4 regions of the Paraburkholderia sp. 22099 genome follow, and region 1 is predicted to be linked to each of the others. Evidence: riboswitches for the same ligand, from Rfam matches in the RefSeq annotation. Region 1 holds a riboswitch; each other region holds the start of a gene.
The links. A riboswitch is a leader RNA that binds a small molecule or an ion and turns the genes downstream of it on or off. The one in region 1 is predicted to bind cobalamin.
Positions count from the first base shown of each region.

Region 2: linked by a shared signal. The riboswitch ahead of ACTJLC_RS13555 (CbtB domain-containing protein) and the one ahead of cobG (precorrin-3B synthase) in region 1 are both predicted to bind cobalamin.
Region 3: linked by a shared signal. The riboswitch ahead of ACTJLC_RS24185 (TonB-dependent receptor plug domain-containing protein) and the one ahead of cobG (precorrin-3B synthase) in region 1 are both predicted to bind cobalamin.
Region 4: linked by a shared signal. The riboswitch ahead of cobA (uroporphyrinogen-III C-methyltransferase) and the one ahead of cobG (precorrin-3B synthase) in region 1 are both predicted to bind cobalamin.

Region 1 is NZ_JBQEPU010000010.1:110,282-113,690, reverse strand. It holds gene ACTJLC_RS12210 (cobalt-precorrin-5B (C(1))-methyltransferase) at 1-318, opposite strand, end outside; gene ACTJLC_RS12205 (bifunctional cobalt-precorrin-7 (C(5))-methyltransferase/cobalt-precorrin-6B (C(15))-methyltransferase) at 318-1,577, opposite strand; cobalamin riboswitch at 1,662-1,840, shown strand; gene cobG (precorrin-3B synthase) at 1,925-3,409, shown strand, end outside.
Region 2 is NZ_JBQEPU010000012.1:20,888-24,296, reverse strand. It holds gene ACTJLC_RS13570 (ATPase domain-containing protein) at 1-181, opposite strand, end outside; gene ACTJLC_RS13565 (hypothetical protein) at 337-777, shown strand; gene ACTJLC_RS13560 (histidine phosphatase family protein) at 839-1,450, opposite strand; adenosylcobalamin (AdoCbl) riboswitch at 1,527-1,665, shown strand; gene ACTJLC_RS13555 (CbtB domain-containing protein) at 1,685-1,906, shown strand; gene ACTJLC_RS13550 (CbtA family protein) at 1,918-2,670, shown strand; gene ACTJLC_RS13545 (FUSC family protein) at 2,800-3,409, opposite strand, start outside.
Region 3 is NZ_JBQEPU010000029.1:12,448-15,856, reverse strand. It holds gene ACTJLC_RS24185 (TonB-dependent receptor plug domain-containing protein) at 1-1,837, opposite strand, end outside; cobalamin riboswitch at 1,927-2,181, opposite strand; gene ACTJLC_RS24180 (ATPase) at 2,389-2,745, shown strand; gene ACTJLC_RS24175 (cell division protein ZapA) at 2,742-3,056, shown strand; RNA gene ssrS (6S RNA) at 3,169-3,350, shown strand.
Region 4 is NZ_JBQEPU010000038.1:25,259-28,667, forward strand. It holds gene ACTJLC_RS27500 (cobyrinate a,c-diamide synthase) at 1-406, opposite strand, end outside; gene cobO (cob(I)yrinic acid a,c-diamide adenosyltransferase) at 410-1,012, opposite strand; gene ACTJLC_RS27510 (cobalamin biosynthesis protein) at 1,009-1,584, opposite strand; partial or broken gene cobA (uroporphyrinogen-III C-methyltransferase) at 1,603-2,310, opposite strand; cobalamin riboswitch at 2,532-2,770, opposite strand; cobalamin riboswitch at 2,839-3,107, shown strand; gene cobW (cobalamin biosynthesis protein CobW) at 3,198-3,409, shown strand, end outside.

The DNA.
Region 1 (3,409 bases):
CCCCGCGCGAAAAATCACACCCGGTTCGGTCAGTAGCCGCACGCGGGCGAACACAATCGCGCCGTGCGTCACGTCGGGATCGTCGCCGGCATCTTTCACGGTGCCCGCTTCCGCGCCGCCCGCGCCGTCAGCGATGAAGCGGCAGTACACCAGCGGCATCGGCACATGCTGGCCTTTCGGCAAGACGATTTCCGCAACCTCGCTGACGACGCCCGCGAGCAGCAGACGCGCCGCCGCGAGCGACGTCGCGGTGGCGCAACTGCCGGTCGTATAGCCGCTACGCAGCGGCGCGGGTTGTTCGGGCGTTTCTTCGCGCATTACGGTTGTCGCCGTGATTCGGATGACGTCGCGATGGCGGCCGTATCGGTTTCACGCGCGGCCTTCGTCACGTCCAGCAACGTGATCGGCAACGCCTGGCGCCACGTATCGAAGCCGCCGAGCGGTTGCGCGTCGGCCAGCGCGATGCGTGTGAGCGTGCCGCCATGTTGCTCGCGCCAGGCCGCGAGCGCCGCCTCGCCTTGCAAGGTGACCGCGTTGGCGACCAGCCGGCCGCCGTCGCGCAGACGCGCCCAGCACGTCTCCAGCACGCCCGCCGCCGTCGCGCCGCCGCCGATGAACACGGCGTCCGGCGCCGGCAGCCCTTGCAGCGCTTCGGGTGCGCGCCCGGCCACGAGTTGCAGACCCGGCACGCCCAGCGCATCGCGATTGTGCTCGATGAAACGCTGCCGCTCCGCGTGCCCTTCAATCGCGATCGCGCGGCAGGTCGGATGCGCGCGCATCCATTCGATGCCGATCGAGCCGCTGCCCGCGCCCACGTCCCACAGCAATTCGCCGGGCGTCGGCGCGAGGCGCGCCAATGTGATCGCGCGCACGTCGCGCTTGGTCAACTGGCCGTCGTGGCGGAAAGCGTCGTCGGGTAAGCCGCAGGTCAGCGGCAGACGCGGCGCGCCTTCGGTCGCGCGGCATTCGAGCGCGATCAGATTCAACGCGGCGACATCGGGAGCGGACCACTGATCGGCGCGGCCGTCGATGCGACGTTCCAGCTCGCCGCCCAGATGTTCCAGCACGATCATGCGGGTCGCGCCGAAGCCGCGCGCATTCAGCAGTTCGGCCAACGCCGCGGGCGTGCGCCCATCGGCGCTCAACACGAAGACGCGCGCGCCGTCGTGCAAATGCGCGTTCAGCGCGGGCAGCGGCCGCCCCACCAGCGACACGGTCGCGACCTCCTGCAACGGCCAGCCGAGCCGCGCCGCCGCCAGCGACAGCGACGACGGCGCGGGCAGCACCCGCAACTCGCCGGCCGGCAACTGCCGCGCGAGCGTCGCGCCGACGCCGAACAGCATCGGATCGCCGCTCGCCAGCACGCATACGGAAGCGCCGCGCTCGGCCAGCAACGGCGCGAGATCGAACGGCCGCGGCCATGCCGCGCGGCGCGCGGCGAGGCGCGCGGGCAGCATCGCCAGATGACGCTCGCCGCCGTAAATCACCGACGCCTCCAGCAACGCACGCCGCGCGGGCCGTCCCAAACCGGCGAAGCCGTCATCGCCCATGCCCACCACCGTCAGCCACGCAGGCATGCATCCATCCTCATTCTGTGTCTTCAAATCATGCGCTGTGCCACGCCGGTCAAAGCGTCCAGCCTCGTTGTGCTGTCCGAAAAAAGGCATAATACAGCCGCCGGTGCCCTTCGGGGCCGAAGAGGGAACACAGTGCCACTGTGGCTGCCCCCGCAACTGTATGCAGCGAGTCCGTTTGCGCTCCGCGCCACTGGTTTCACCGGGAAGGCAGCGGCGGACCATGACCTGCCAGCCAGGAGACCTGCCGGCGAGACTGTTCGTGCCAGCCTGCATCGGGCGGGGTGTACCGATGCCGCAGCAATGCCCGCCTCACGGCTTGCTCGGGCTTTCGCGCGACGCTAAACCCGGTGTCCGTCTTGAATCAAGTTTCGCCCTCCACCGTTTTGCCCGACGCGGCCCCAGCGCCACGGCCCTCGGCGTGTCCGGGGCTGCTGCGCATCGTCGCCGCGCGCGACGGCGGCATCTGCCGGATCAAGCTGCCTGGCGGCGAGTTGAGCGCCGCGCAGGCCGAGGCGATTGCCGAGGCGAGCGCGCGGCATGCGGCCGGCGTGATCGAGTTGACCAATCGCGCGAACCTGCAGGTGCGCGGCGTGCGTGGCGGCGAGGCAGCGGCGTTGAGCGCGGCGTTGGTGGCGGCGGGGCTTGGGCCCGATGGAGCGGCGCCCGACGCGGCGGCTGGTTCGGATGCGATGGCGAAGCGCGCCGCGCCGGCTTCCAACTCGCTCCGCGCGGCGGCCGCCGACGACGTGCGCAACGTGATGATCAGCCCCGCCGCCGGGCGCGATCCCTTCGCCTTGTTCGACACGAGGCCGCTGTGCGCCGAACTGCTGGCGCTGCTGCAAGGCGAAGCGCGCTTCGCGGCGTTGTCGCCGAAATTCGCGCTGCTGGTGGATGGCGGCGAGCGCCTGGCGAGGCTCGATCATCCGCATGACGTGTGGCTCGCGGCGTCGCAAGTTCGTGACGGTGTGCGGTTCGTGTTCGGTCTTGCGGGTTGCCCGCCAGCGGTGGCGTTACCGCAAAACCCGGCTGCCGGTTGCGATGACTCGACACAAGCTCGTCGCGTGGACGACGCAGGCGCATTAGCCGCCGTGTCGTCATCGCAAGTCCCTGCGCTTGTCCGCGCGCTGCTGCACTCGTTTCTCGACCTCGCCGCCGCCGACGCCACGCGCATGCGTCACCTGCTCGCCGCGCGTTCCGTCGACGCCGTATTGCAGCGCGCGCAAACGTATGTCGATTTCCCGCTGTCACGCGACGCGTCGCTCGCGTCCTGGCATCGCGCGACACCGGCCGATGCCGCGCGTCGTCTCGGCGCGCACGCCCAACGCACGACGGAGACCTGGCACGTAGGCGGCCAGCCGCCGCTAGGCCGCCTCGACGCCGCCACCCTGCATGCCCTCGCCGCGCTCGCACGACAGCAAGGCAACGGCACGCTGCACGTCACGCCGTGGCAAAGCGTGCTGCTGACCGACATCGCGGCGCACGCCGTGCCAGCCGTGCTGACCGCACTGAACACGCTGGGCCTCGCCTGCGATGCCACGCAAGCCATCACGCGTCTGATCGCCTGCGCGGGCTCGCCAGGCTGCGCGAAAAGCCTCGCCGACACCAAGGCCGACGCACTGCGGCTCGCCGCGCGCTTGCCCGAGAACGTCGAGGTCCATCTGAGCGGCTGCCCGCGCTCGTGCGCCGCCGCGCATCGTGCGCCGTACACACTGCTGGCTGTGTCGCCCGGCACTTACGACCTTTATCGACGCGACGACGGCCACTCGGATTTCGGCCAGTGCGTCGCGCGCCAACTGACGATCGACCAGGCCGCCGACCTGCTCGACCACCTG
Region 2 (3,409 bases), on a different contig from region 1:
CTTGCCCTTCGTCGACACCCTTGAGTAAAAACTGCAAGGCTAGGGTAGTTTTACCTGTGCCGGGCGCGCCCTCGATGAGATACATGCGGCGGGGCGTGAAGCCGCCACCCAGGATGTTGTCGACCCCTTCGATCCCTGATGAAAGGCGGGCCGGCGTGTCGGTGACAGGTTTCGTTGACATGGCTTGGCGATTCACGTCGATTGAGTGGCGGCATTTGGTGGGCCGGTACGGCGGGCGCGCAAGATGCGTGCCCAACCCTCGCGTGCCTCGGTCCGAGCGCCACGGGTACGGACAGTGCTGTCAGCCTCTCGACCGCTTTCAGGGAGCGCGCCGACATGAACCCCGCCCGTTTCCTCGCCGCCACGTTTGCCGCTGCGTCGCTAGGCGCCGTGCTGCCCGGCAGCGCGAGTGCCGACGATGCGCCCAGTCCGTGCGCATCGCTCAAACGCATCGTGGCGGCTGCGCCAGGCGGCCTGGCCTCGTTGACGCCCGACGACGGCAAGGGCGTCGCGCAACCTTACGGCGACGATGCGCAATGCTCCGCGAGCGGCGGCAGCTACCAATGCACGTGGACGCCGCATCATGACGCCGGGTCGAGCGCGGACGCGCTGCAGGCCGTCGCGGCGGATATCGCGTCGTGTCTGCCCGAAGCGACCCACGATCAGAATTCGCCGGGACGTCAGCACTTTTATTTGGGCGCGCCGGGTAAGCGGACCGAAATCACGCTGGCGCCGGCGGGTTCAGCGAGGCTGCGCCTGGTGGTGTCGGGTCAATGAGCGGCAAGCGGGCCGATATGCGTGGATTTCAAATCCGACGGCGGGCGTCGCGCTGGTGTTGTCAGTGCGACGCGGGCCACCATGTCCAGCCGCGCGATGAACGCCGTAATTCGACCGCCGACAGCGGGGCGATTTCGATGCGTGGAAATACGGCGGGCGATGCTCCGAGTGCGTGAACGAGCGCCGCGCGAATCACCGGAGCGTGCGTAATGGCGACCACGTTGCGCGGGTTTTGACGCGGGGCGCTTGTTGTACCGGTCGTTCCTTCGCTGATCGCGCCGTCCAGCGCATCGAGCCATTCTCCCAGGCGCTTCACGAGTTGACTGAACGACTCGCCGCCGTGCGCCGCGAAGTCGGGATCGCGCAGCCAGGCAGCGAGGTGCTGCGGCGCTTCATTCGCGAGATCGGCGAGGCGGCGTCCCTGCCAACCGCCGTAGTCGATCTCCGCCAATGCTGTGTGGACCGTTGCGGCGAGGCCCAACGCCAGCGCCGTATCGCGCGCGCGAACTGCGGGGCTGACGAAGACTGCGGCGGCGTCGGCAATCGCCAGGCGCTGGCGTGCGGCCTGGGCTTCGGCGAGGCCGCGAGCGTCGAGCGGATCGTCGGCGGGAAAGCGGCCCGCGCGCATGGCGGGGGTCGATGCGTGGCTGACCAGTAACAGCCTTGTGTCCATTCGATGACTTCCATAGAGGTACGCCAAGGCGGAACGCCCGCATGGACGCGTTGCGCTACCGAGTGCCGGAGTTTAGCGCGTAGAATAGCGGCACTGCGAAGTGCGGAAGCCGGTGAGAGCCCGGCGCGGTCGCGCCACTGTAATCGGCATCACGAGCCGAAAGCCAGACCTGAGCTTCGCAGCCTTCCTTTGCAATCGACTATCGGGGCGCGCTACCCCCAGGAGATGTCCATCATGACCGAAGCTGTTTTCGATCCCGCGAACCCGCCCGCCGCTCAACCCACGCCGATTCCGCTGCGCGAGTTGTTGCCTTGGGTCGTGTTCGGCGGCCTGCTGCTGTTGCTCGCGCTTTACTTCGTTGGGGCGGAACAGGGCGCCACGTCGCTGGTGCCCGGCATGTACGTGCATGAGTTCGTGCACGACGGTCGCCATCTGCTCGGCTTTCCCTGCCACTAACGGAGTTCGACATGGTTGGTAAGTTGTTATTGCGCGGGATGCTCGCAGGCATCGCCGCGGGACTGCTCACGTTCGGCTTCGCCCGGCTCGCGGGCGAGCCGCAGGTCGATCAGGCGATTTCCTTCGAGGAAAAGGCCGCGGCCGCGGCCGAGGGCGGCGAGGCGCATGAACACGAAGACCTCGTTAGCCGCGATACGCAGGCGGGCCTGGGGCTGTTGACCGGCGTGGTCACGTATGGCGCGGCGTTCGGCGGATTGTTCGCGCTCGTATTCGCCTACGCCTATGGACGGGTGGGCGCATTGAGCGCGCGTGCGTTGTCGGCATGGCTTGCGCTCGGCGCGTTCATCGCGCTGGTGATCGTCCCGAACATCAAGTACCCCGCGAATCCGCCGGCGGTGGGCGACCCCGACACGATCGGAACGCGCACCGGCTTGTTCTTCCTGATGATCGCGATCTCGCTGACCGCGATGGTGTTTTCGCTGAAGGTGCGGCGTCGCGCGGTAATGAAACTGGGCGCGTGGAATGGCTCGATCGTGGGCGGCGTGGTGTTCGTCGCGATCATCGCTGCCGTGCAATTGTCGATGCCGACGATCAACGAAGTGCCGGCGGCTTTCCCGGCCGTGCTGCTGTGGAAGTTCCGCGTCGCGGCGATCGGCATGCAGGTGATCATGTGGACGACGATCGGACTGCTGTTCGGCGCGCTGGTGGAGCACAGCGGATTGACGCGGGTAGGCGCGGGGCGGGCGGCGGTGAAGTCCGTTTGATGGTTTTCTGTTGGTGAAAAGTGTGGGCTCCGTCGCCCCGGTTGACGTATGCCTGTAGCCCGCCTCGTGCGGGCTTTTTATTGCCTGTGTGGGCCAACTGGTTACCACCGTCCTCGCAGCTTCGCTGAACTAGTCGCCAGGGCTTCGAGGGCTGTTCGACGCCACAGCGTACGCCCTACGCGCCCCAACCCGTAACACCCAATCGAACACCCCGCGCCTTTCCCCGACCGGCTGGGTCAGCCGCTCAAACAATTGCGCAACGGCGCCATCGAGTTGCGCAAGCACTGGCGCCTGAGCCGCCGCCTCCAAATCGAAAACCGGCAATACCGACACGCGCTCATCCAACCCGCCGTCCACAGAACCAGTAGCCGCACCGCTATAACGCGCGATCAACGAATCAAGCCGCGCCACGATCGATTCCACATGCGCCGCGCGCACATTCGCGGCATTGAGCGCCACTTCACCCGACACCCCGCGCCGAGCAGAATCACTCAACACCCGCGCCCAATGCAAACAGCACAGCAGCGATCCGGTGGCCAACTCGACACCAGAATTCCACGCCACCACGCGCTGCATTTGCAGCGGCTTCAGCGCGATTCGCAACTCATGCCAACCGCGATCGAGCTTGCGCATGGCGACAGCCGCATCCGCCGCCAGCGCAGCGGACCCGCCCAGCCGCACGACCTCGCGCAACGCACCCAGCACAGCCGCAAGCCTCATCTCCACATGACGGCTCGCC
Region 3 (3,409 bases), on a different contig from region 1:
CCGTTTCATAGTCCTTGTTCAACAGGTTATGGATTTGCGCGGCCACGTACCACGCTTTCGTGATGTTGTAGCGCGCCGACAGATTCACCACGCCGTAGCCGCCCAGCTTGCCGCTGCTATCCTCGCGCGCGCCGCTCACGATCCACTCGCCGCCCACGCGCCAGCCGGCGATGCTGCGATTCACCGCGAGCGATCCAAAACGCCGCGCGCGCCGCAGAAGGTCGGCATCTTTGTCGAGGTCGACGGGATTTTGCAGCGTCAACGACGCACGCACGTCCGTCTTGCCGACATGGCCGCTCCACGATCCTTCGAGTCCCTGCACCTTCGCATGCCCGACGTTCTCGGCCAGATAGATGCCGGGCGTCACCTGCTGATAATCGATCAGATTCGAATAGCGCGTCTGGAACGCGCTCAGGCGCATCACGCCGAGCGCGTTCGACGCGTACTGCAACGCGGCCTCGATCGAATGACTGCGCTCCGGCTGAATCGACGCGTTGCCGCTGTACGGATAGTACAGATCGTCGAAGCTCGGCGCGCGAAACGAATCCGAATAGCTTGCAGTCGCCTTCCAATGGCCGGTGATGTCGAAACCGTAGCCGAGATAGTAACTGTTCGCTCCGCCGAAATCGGAATACTGGTCGCGCCGCACATTGGCCTGAATCTTGTTGCGCCCAAAGCGCCCCGTATAGCCGACGAAACCCGAATCCACATGACGATCCGGTGCCGCGAACGTATCCGAGTCGAGGCTTTGATCGAGATGCTCATAGCCCACCTGCAACTTCTGCTGCGCGGCGAACGCGAAATCGTTCTGCCACGTGTACTGGCGATTGTCGGTATCGAAGCGGCCGTTATAGATGCCGTTGGTCTTCGACACGCTGCGGTCGTCGCCTTCGGAGACGATGAAGTGCGTGGTCCACCAATCGGTCAGCTTGCCGTTCGCGAACACCGACATCTGACGCACCTTGCTATACAGATTGTTTGAATCGGTCGGCACGCCATACGCGTTGTCGTAACTGTTGTTGCCGTTCGACTGGAAATACGTGACGCCCGCGTTCCATTGGTCGTTGAACCTGTGACGCAGCGAAGCCGAAATGCTTTCGTTCAGATAGCCGTTTGCGTTCGGATTGGCTTGCGGCGCCTCGCGCGGATTCAGCGACGAGAAGCCGTCGTCCTTCGAACGGGCGAGCGACAGGTTGAAGGTGGTGGCGCCGTCCTTATCCAATGCGCCGTTCACGCCGGCCTGCTGCGTCTGCGTGTGATAGCTGCCGTAGTCCACCGAAAAGTTGAAACGCGGCGGATGGTCGCCGCCGTCTTTCGTGAACACCTGCACCACGCCGCCGATCGCGCCCGAACCGTATAGCGCGGACACGTTGCCGTTCACCACTTCAACGTGATCGATCTGGTCGAGCGGGATCTGCGCGAGTTGCGATGTACCGAGGCTCACCGAGTCGACCCGCACGCCGTCGATCAGCACCAGCGATTGCGTCGACGACGCGCCACGCAAAAACAGACTCGTGGTCGAACCAGGACCACCTGTACGCGAGATTTGCGCGCCGGGGGCAAGTTGCAGCAGGCCGGGCAAGTCGGTCGCGGTGCTGTCGGCGATGTCCTGCTGATCGAACAGCGCCGTCGGCGGAATCGCGTCGGCGAGCGCTTGCGGGCCACGCCCCGCCGTGACGACCACCGGCGACAACACGATGGGCGATGAACCTGCAGCCGCGGACGAGGTGGAAGAAGACGCACCGGAAGAGGTGGAAACAGCAGCGGCCTGAGCGTGCACGACGAGCGGCACGCCCGCAAAAACGAGCCACGCCGCGCGAGCGATGGGGGACAGCATGGGATGACATTCCTGTGGGTAACGTGCGCGGCCCGCTTCCCCGCAGGCCGATGCGTAACGAGGCGCCCGCGCTTTTCAACGTTTTCGCGGACGTTCCTCTCCCTCTGGCCGGTATCCGGGCTGGCGACACATCGATCCCGCCTTCCCACGCGTGACGCGCAGTGGCACACTCGCACGTTCAGCTTCGAACACGCGATCAGGACCGACCTGCATGATGAATGCGGTCGCTTACCGTTGCGGGGGCAGCGCAGGTTCGCGCGTTCTGGCGAACGACGCGCCCTGCTTCCCGTTTAACTGCGCGCACTGTGAAAGCGCGCGCGGGCACCAGAGTGCGGCCAGTTTAGGAGCGGCCCCGGAGCCCGTCAAGAATCGTTGATCGTTGCGCGATCTGTTCGGTTAAGTGCGGGTTATTGTCCGATGCGCGAGTACTTTTTCATCATATGGTCGATCAATGCCTGCATAAAGCGAGGTTGTTACGTCTCGAAACGAGACAAATGTCGGAACCCGCGATATTCCGCGCTAAAATGCGATGTCTTTAGAGGACGCAGCACATGCTCACCGAACTCGAAACACTTTCACAGAACATCGGCAAGCTGATCGCGATCAGCCAGCGCCACAACGAAGCGCGCCTCGCGCTCGAAGAGCAGCTCGCCCAATCACGCGCCGAAGTCGAAGCCACGCGCACGGAACTTGCAATGCTTCGCGAGGAACGCGATGCGCTGCAAGCGGAACGCGACGCACTGTCGGCCAAGATCGACGACGCCCAGGTGCGGCTGAATGCGATTCTCGAGAAACTGCCGCGGGCACGCGCGCACAATGAGCCGGACAACCAGCTCGATCTGCTCGAGCCCGCTCAGCATCAAGCCGAAACCGGGAGCGACGTGACCCGCCACGGAGAAAACGCATGACCACGAAGCAGATCGAAGTGTCGATTCTCGGCGTGCCCTATCGTCTCGCCTGCTCGGCTGAAACAGAAGGCGCACTGCTTGAAGCGGTCGCGCGTGTCGACGCCGAAATGTCGAAGATCCGCAATAACAGCAACGTGCGCGGCACGGATCGCATTGCCGTCATGGCTGCGCTGTCGCTGGCATCGGAACTGCTTAAGCTGCAAAGCAGCGTGCGGCACGGAGAAGCATTTCCCGCTGAGGAAATCCGGCGTACAATGCATCAAATGAACGAGCAACTGGGTACTGTGATCGAGCAGTACAGCATGCAATAATTATCTAGTGGCCGGTCGCGAGATTGGCTGCGGATTCAAGCGAAGTGCATGAGCGGTAGTCAACAAGACTCGGCAAACGTTTGAATTCCATCGTTTTAGTTTCATCGGTTTAGCTTCCCTGCCTGGTTCGCCAAGGTCATATATTCCTTGAACCAATGCCATGTGCACGGTTGCGGAAATTTGTAGCACGGGCGTGCGCGTCACTCTGTCTGATGTACCCGAAGTGTTGCTAACTGCGACCAATTCTGAACCCCCGGTTCAGGATGCCGGCCTAGCGGCTAAGGCGGGGACCTTATTTGGAACGGCATCGGACTTCGGTTCGGTGCCGTTTTTCTTTGGGCCTCGATTTTCTT
Region 4 (3,409 bases), on a different contig from region 1:
TCGGCGTGCCGTCGAATAGACCCATCACGCCTTCGATCAGGATCAGGTCCGCTTCGGCCGCCGCCTGCGCGAGCAGCGTGCGGCAAGCGGCTTCACCGACCATCCACAGATCGAGCGACAGCACGGGCGCGCCGCTCGCGCGCGCGAGAATCATCGGGTCGAGAAAATCCGGGCCGGTCTTGAACACGCGCACGCGCCGCCCCAGCCGCCGATGATGGCGCGCGAGACCCGCGGTAATCGTGGTCTTGCCTTGACCCGAAGCCGGCGCGCTGATGAACAGCGCGGGACATGCCGTCGAGGTCGTTCCGTTCGGGAACGCCCCTGAAGAACTGCCCTCGGCGGGCGCTCCGGACGAAGTGCCTTTCGGCTGCGCCTCCGAAGCGCTCTTATCGGGGCTCGCGCTCATCGCTCAGAACTCCACGCCGCGCTGCGCTTTCACGCCTTGCTCGCGGTACGGATGCTTGACGATGCGCATCTCGGTGACGAGATCGGCGGCCTCGATCAACGCATCCGGCGCGTGACGGCCGGTCACCACCACGTGCAGCATCGGCGGGCGAGCGTTGATCACGGACAGCACCTCGTCGAGCGGCAGGTATTCGTACTTCAGCACGGTGTTCAGCTCGTCGAGGATCACCATCTGGTAGTCGCCGCTCTCGATCATCCGGCGCGCTTCGTCCCAGCCCTTGCGGGCGGTGGCGATGTCGGCGTCGCGGTTCTGCGTGTTCCAGGTGTAGCCATCGCCCATCGTGACGAAATCGCAATTGGCGATCGCGCCGAGAAAATCGCGCTCCGACGTGTGCAATGCGCCCTTGATGAACTGCACGACGCCGAGGCGCATGCCGTGTCCGAGCACGCGCACGGCCATGCCGAACGCGGCCGTGGTCTTGCCCTTGCCGGTGCCGGTGTTGACGATCAGCAAGCCCTTTTCGACGGTGGCGTTGGCCTGTTTTTTCTCGTGGCCTTCGCGCCGGCGTTCGGTCATGCGTTGATGCGATTCGGGATCGGTTTTCATGGAAGGTCCTGTTTCTCGGTGTCGTGGGTTGTCGGTTCGTGTTCGGTCCGGGCGATGATCGAGGCAATCGCCACGGTCACGCCGGCATGCGCGGTCTTGCGGACGAGGAGTTGGGCGTTGGGTACAGCCGACGCAGCCGACGCAGCCGACGCAGCCGACGCAGCCGACGCAGCCGACGCAGCCGACGCAGCCGACGCAGCCGACGCAGCCGACGCAGCCGACGCAGCCGACGCAGCCGACGCAGCCGATGCAGCGGACCCGGCCGACACGTTAGCCGCGCCGAGCAGCGCGCACGGCTCGCAAACGCCGTCCACGCCGAGATGCTCGCGTGCAACCGCCGAAGGCTCGTCTACAGGTATCGCCGCGATCTGCTCGGGGCTGAAGAGTGCGATCGGCAACGCGTGGCGTGCGCAGAATTCGAGCAGGCCTGCTTCGTGGGTTTTGCTGTCGATCGAGGCGATCGTGCTGATTTCGTCGAACGTATGCGACCCGAGCGCGGCACGCACGGCCGTTTCGATCTGCACGGCCGAGGTGTGCAACCGGCAACCGACGCCGACGCTCAGCGTTTTCATGGGCGCGCGCCGCGCCAAAGCCAGCGACGCGACGCCGCCGATCACCACGATCGCCGGCGAGCCGAGCCCGGCGCGAGACACCGTATCGGCGAACTCCCCGAGCCGCGCCAGCGCATGCCGTTGCTCGGGCCGCGTGGCCGATTCGATCGCGGCGCACGGCGTATCAGCGTTCATGCCGGCCGCGAGCAACGCCGCGACGATATCGCTCAAGCGCCGCATGCCCATGTAGATCACCAGCGTCATGCGCGTGGCGACGAGCGCGGCCCAATCGGGCTCGCCGCTGCCGGCGCTATGTCCGGTGACGAATACCACGCCTTGCGCATGATCGCGATGCGTGACCGGAATGCCGATCGCCGCGGGCGCCGCGATGCCCGCCGTGATGCCGTTGATCACGTCCGCGTCGATGCCCGCTGCTTGCAGCGCCTGCAATTCCTCGCCGCCGCGCCCGAACACGAACGGATCGCCGCCTTTCAAACGCGCGACGCTGCGCCCGGCCCGCAGATGCGCGAGCATCTGTGCGACGATGCCGGCCTGCGGCGTGGACGGATGTCCGCCGCGCTTGCCGACGTAAATCACCAGCGCGTCGGCGCGCGCGAACTGCAATACGTCGGGATTCACCAGATCGTCGACCAGCACCACGTCGGCTTGCGCGAGCGCGCGGGTTGCCTTGAGCGTCATCAGTTCGACGTCGCCGGGGCCCGCGCCGATCAGCCACGCGCGGCTCATCGCGGCATGCATGGCGCGCGCCATGTCGTGACGGACGGGAAGGGCCGAAGCGCCAGGAGGGCGTGCGAGCCGGCGGAAAGGGAAGAACTCATGCGGTGCTACGGATATCAGGCATGACGTAATGCGCCGCTTCACCAAGATACATGCAAGCGGGGACCACGCCGTGCTTCAGCGCCATCACATCCGTCCCTCGCGGATTCCGGCGGCCGGCAGCGTGACGTTCGCTGCCTCCGCGTCTGGCCGGTATCCGGGCTGGCGGCCTCATGCGCTTTGCCTTCCCGTCCGCATTCGTCGGACAGTGGCATCGAAAACGCATGCGCGGCGCTATAAAACCCATCGAGCGCCGCAGGTCGCTTACCGTTGCGGGGACAGCACAGGTTGAGCGCGGCAAGCGCGGCCTGTTTCCCGTTTAACTGCACACGCGAATGCATGTGCGGGCACCAAACGCGCGCTTACGATAGCACATGACGCCCCATCCGATAAGCGCCTCCGTCCTCGCGTTTTCTTGACTGCGCCGGGTCGCGGGCCTACACTCGCACGCACTTTGGTGCTCGTGTGCGCGCTCCTGCGCATGCAGTTAAACGGGAAACAGGGCGCCCGCCTTCAAGGACCGGGTCAACCTGTGCTGCCCCCGCAACGGTAAGCGAAATGCGGTACGTCACGTACCGCGGAGCCGGCTTCGATGTCCACGCGCAAGGCCGCGTCGGCATACAACCACTGGGCGAGAAATCACTCGCACGGGAAGGGGAAGCGGCGCTTTCGCCAGCCCGGATACCGGCCAGAGCACGCAGGACGAACGCCGCGGGGATGCGGCATGCGTTCATGACCTCACCCCGCTTGCTGTCTTTCCCTGTTGCAGCAACGCCGTCGATCGAATGGACCTCACGATGCAAACTCAAATGCGCAAGATCCCCGTCACCATCGTCACGGGCTTTCTCGGCAGCGGCAAGACCACGCTGCTTCGGCACATTCTTCGGCATGCGGGCGGCAAGCGCATTGCGGTGATCGTCAACGAGTTCGGCGAGCTCGGCATCGACGGGGAAATCCTCAAGGGCTGCGGAATCGGTTGCGACGAAAACGGCGTCGAAACCGAAGGGCA